Regions from separate parts of the Paenibacillus sp. 7523-1 genome, predicted to be linked through region 2. Evidence: riboswitches for the same ligand, from Rfam matches in the RefSeq annotation. Region 2 holds a riboswitch; the other holds the start of a gene.
The links. A riboswitch is a leader RNA that binds a small molecule or an ion and turns the genes downstream of it on or off. The one in region 2 is predicted to bind S-adenosylmethionine.
Positions count from the first base shown of each region.

Region 1: it holds a riboswitch for S-adenosylmethionine, as region 2 does, so the genes downstream of both, metA (homoserine O-acetyltransferase MetA) here and CHH60_RS22505 (methionine ABC transporter ATP-binding protein) in region 2, are expected to answer to the same signal.

Region 1 covers NZ_NPBR01000008.1:250,164-252,568, forward strand. The annotation lists gene CHH60_RS10085 (PLP-dependent transferase) at 1-414, opposite strand, end outside; gene metA (homoserine O-acetyltransferase MetA) at 439-1,356, opposite strand; SAM riboswitch class I at 1,595-1,720, opposite strand; gene CHH60_RS29755 (hypothetical protein) at 1,982-2,125, opposite strand; gene corA (magnesium/cobalt transporter CorA) at 2,175-2,405, shown strand, end outside.
Region 2 covers NZ_NPBR01000022.1:60,643-63,047, reverse strand. The annotation lists gene CHH60_RS22505 (methionine ABC transporter ATP-binding protein) at 1-979, opposite strand, end outside; SAM riboswitch class I at 1,105-1,244, opposite strand; gene CHH60_RS22500 (Cthe_2314 family HEPN domain-containing protein) at 1,369-2,097, opposite strand; gene CHH60_RS22495 (COX15/CtaA family protein) at 2,306-2,405, opposite strand, start outside.

The DNA of each region.
Region 1 (2,405 bases), on a different contig from region 2:
CGGCTGACGAATGTCTTCCATGGCCACCAGATCATTCGTGTCCACGTAGCTTGCCGTTACGCCAAAACGGGAGAGGATACGCTCTAGAAGACGATACGTTCCCCCATACAGATCCAGCGAGACAATCAGATGATCTCCCTGTCCAAACATGGCAAAGATCGTTTGCAGCGCTGCCATGCCCGAGCTACAGGCAAAACCGGCATCACCTGATTCCAAAGCGGCTGCAGCTTCTTCCAGTACCTTACGCGTTGGATTGGTCGTACGAATGTAGTCAAAGCCTGTGCTCTGCCCGAGCTTTGGATGGCGGAACGCCGTTGATTGATAGATGGGGAAATTCACGGCACCAGTTCCCGGCTCATTGACGGATCCGATTTGAGCCAAGCGGCTTTCGATTTTCAACTTATTGTCTTCCATTGCAGTATCCTCCTGTAATCTCGATTAGATTTGCGGGCCAATATCGTAAGGCGTCTCCTGATACACATAGTAATTGAGCCAATTAGAGAATAATAAGTTTGCATGTGCCCGCCAGGTTGCCGGAGGAACACGGGATGGATCGTCGTTTGGAAAATAGTGTCTTGGCAGTGCGATGTCCAATCCTTTGGATGCATCGCGGTCGTATTCCCATTTCAAGGACAATGGATCATACTCCGCATGCCCTGTCACAAAAATTTGTTTGCCGTCTTTGGTGGCAACCAGGAAAATGCCAGCTTCCTCCGATTCGGCCAAAATTTCGAGGTTATCGTTCTTCTCAATATCCTCACGCCGAACTTCGGTATGACGGGAATGTGGGACATTGAACACTTCATCAAATCCGCGAAGCAGCTGTACATGAGATTTGTTGATCGTATGTGGAAATACGCCAAAACACTTCTCTTCCAGCGGTACCTTAGGTACACCGAAATGATGGTACAGACCAGCCTGAGAAGCCCAACAGATGTGCATGGTCGATGTGACGTTGGTTTTGGTCCAATCGAAGATCTCCTGGATTTCCTTCCAATAATTTACGTCTTCGAAATCCATTTGCTCAACAGGGGCACCTGTAATGATCATCCCGTCAAAACGGCGGTGTTCAATCTCATCAAAGGTTTTGTAGAAAAGATTCAGATACTCCTGTGATGTGTTCTTCGATGTGTGAGACTTGGGATGAACCAGAACGATATCGACCTGTATTGGGGTGTTCCCCACCAAACGAAGCAGTTGGGTTTCTGTTGTTTCCTTAGTAGGCATCAGGTTTAATATAGCAATGCGTAGTGGACGAATATCCTGCTGGTAAGCATGTGTCTCGTCCATTACGAAGATGTTCTCACCTGCGAGGACTTCCTTGGCAGGCAGTGCGTCTGGAATTTTGATTGGCATGATGTACAACTCCTCCTTGTGCATAGATAGATGCAGCCATCACAGGTTTGATGTTTTCACATCAATACTGTTCTAGACTGCCATGAGCTTGTCTATAGGTGGAGAATTGCAAAAAGCGCAGCGCTCTAACCTGACAAACTCAAGTTCCATAGCGAAAATCAGTGCTGAGAAGTCGGTGCATATAACAAAGACCTTCCTCGGATTCCGAGAAAGGTCATATGTAAATAGATATGCGCCTCTCTCATCTCTCAGTTACAACAGTGCCTCAATGGACACTTAGTCGCTGCAAGAATTAGCACCGTGCGGTATACCGCCGGTTGCCGGGTTTCATCGGGCCAGTCCCTCCACCTACTCTTGATAAGATTTCGCCTTATTCAATTGTGTATTTAGTGTACTTCACCGTCTACTTTAAAACATTAATCCTCTCACGTCAAGCATGTAGTTTTATGTCTGTTCATGTAGACCGGAACCGTTTGTCTATCGCTGTCATACACTGCTTCAGGGCGCGAAATAGACACATTTTTGCGCTTGAAAGCACCATGTACCAGCGGTATACTAAACAAGTGTTGCAAACCCTTATGTGAGAGGTGACATATTCAATGGATGGCGACCCGAGGCCTGACTGTCAGCCGTATTCCGACAAACTGCATAGAGAATTGACATCAGCATGCCGGCAGCGGGACGTTATTTCCGTTTGGTTATAGAGCGAACGCACTCCTGACTTCCAGGCTCCGCTGCCGACCGGCTGATCTGTTCTTTTTGCGCCCATATTGATGAAAATCCGCCTGTTTGGCGGGTGCAGAAGGAGTGGATGAACGATGAAAATCCGGTTGGTAAACAACGGTGTATTTATCCCGGTGGACGATATTGAGCAGGCGCTAACGCCACCAGCTGAGGGATTTTACTGGATTGATGCAGACGTTGATGATCTGGCGGTACTTCAGCCGCTGTTCATGATGCATGATCTGGCTGTAGAGGACTGTTTGAGTGATGAAGAGCAGCGTCCGAAGATTGAAATTTATGAGAGCCATTATTTTATTGTCGTAAAC
Region 2 (2,405 bases):
CGATCGCATCCGCATCGCCTTCAAACCGCACGGTCAACTGGCCATATGGGATCTGTTTGATCCTTGAGATCGTTCCTTGCAGAATGGCGAAGTCCACTCCGGTCTGACGAACGGTTCTCGACAGAATCGCTTCATACGTCTTCTCACCCAAAAACGAAATTTTGACCAATTGTGACCGGCCATCCTGCTGTACTGTTCCTCCCGTATGTGCCAATGCTGCTTCTTCCAAGAGAAGCTCAGACTCGTGATCACGCTGCATGAAGTCACGCGTGATGGCATGCTGTGGTTTAAGGAAGACATCCGTTACAGGGCCTTGTTCCACTATTCCCCCCTGATGAATGACAGCAACTTGATCACAAATGCTCTGAATAACATGCATCTCATGCGTGATCAAAACAATCGTGAGATTGTATTTCTGATTGATGTCCAGCAGCAGCTTCAGAATCGAAGCTGTCGTCTGTGGATCAAGGGCAGACGTTGCTTCGTCACACAGCAGAACGGAAGGATCGCTGGCAAGTGCACGGGCGATACCAACTCTTTGTTTCTGTCCACCTGACAGCTGAGCTGGATATTTGCTGCTATGATGCTCCAATCCAACGAGAGTTAGCATCTCCTTCACCTTGCGGTCAATATCAGCTTTAGGTGTATTCACGAGCTTTAGTGGAAAAGCTACATTGTCATAAACTGTAGCCGAGGATAACAGATTAAAGTGCTGAAATATCATGCCAATCTTGCGTCGCTGCTTCTGCAGATCTGTCTTATGGAGACCGGTTAGGTTGACTCCATCTACCCATACCTCACCAGATGTTGGTCTTTCGAGCAGGTTGATACATCGGATCAATGTACTTTTCCCTGCACCGGAGTGTCCAATCACTCCGAATATTTCACCTTTACCGATCTTTAGATCCAAATCGGCTAGGGCTGTCGTTTGCTTTGAACCTCTGCCATACGTCTTGGTTAATCCTTTTAATTCGATCAATATGACTTCTCCTTCCCACCGCCTACATGTATCTTTACCCGAATGAAAGGAAAACTCCCCTCTGACATATAAAAAAGAGCCCTTTTGCAGAAACAAAAAGGGCTCTTCACACGAAAGAATATACCTTCTCATCTGCCAAAATCGTGCTGTGCACCATTTTGTAGGAATTAGCACCTAACATCTATAAAGTATGACTGGTTGTCATTCGTTATAAATCGGTTGCCGGGCTTCATCGGGCCTGTCCCTCCGCCGCTCTCGATAAGAAATATTAAATTTATAAGTTCAGTGGTAAAATGTAAATGGTATGCATGTTAATGTCATGTAACGCTTAATTAGAAACTCAGTATAATCCAAGTATTCCGCTTTGTCAAAGGTAAATATTACACAAATTATTTTGCCAGTTCTGACATGCCCTGCTTGTGCCACATTTTATTGATGTAACCATAAGAAGCTTTTAGCGTTTCGCAAACCATATCCACGCCCTGACGCAATTCCTCCAGGTGCTGATCCAGATCTTCAAGCTTCACTTTCCCCTGCAAGGTTTGATGAAGCTGCCACAGATCATCCTGCATCTCGGAATTCATGTAGTGAATCTCCATATTCCGTCGTTTGCGCAGTTTGCTCATCGGTTCCCGATAAGCATCCTTAATTTTGATTAATTCAACAGCAAGATCATTATGCATTTTCGAATAGCCAAACTGTCTCATCACGGTAAAATACGAAAAATGGGATTTCACTTTGGATGTGTTCAGATTAAAAATTTCATTTAATACCGTGCCTGCCTTATCAAGAATCGCAAAACAACGAATGAACCCATCCTTGTAGAAGTACACGTATCGGGCATACTCGGCCTTCTCCTCAATGGTCATATCATCGGTGGAGCCAGCCCTGACCTTCTGGCGGAAGTGGGATGCAGCGAAGCATGCCTGCTCCAACTCGTCCAGTGAAGAAATTAATCCCTGCGTCCATACGTACAGTTTGCGATAGTCGTGAGTCGGGTCCTGATTCAAATCCAGCTGTCGTTGTAACAGTCCGAGTGTCTCCACCATGGATTCGATCGCTTCTTCCAATACGCCCTCATTCTGACGCGGCAATTCACCAAGCAACGTTCGCAGCATATACAGCCTCCTCTTTCCACTCTGCTGATCAATAAGATGATTTATAATATTAAACCTAATCGGAATCAGAGTAAACGTGTGGTCGCTGCTTACATTAGGGTGCCCTGCCCCGCCTGACATCAAACAAAGCCCACCTGCCCAATGATGTGCATCATTGGATGGCGGACTTTGCATTTGGAAACCATGAACGACACTGTACAATTAAATGTTAGAAACGATCAGCTGGCCGATGAAGCTTGTACACCAAGAAACTCATGTAGGTTAGTATCCCGAACAATATGGCGATATCAAGCATGTGAGCCAAAGCC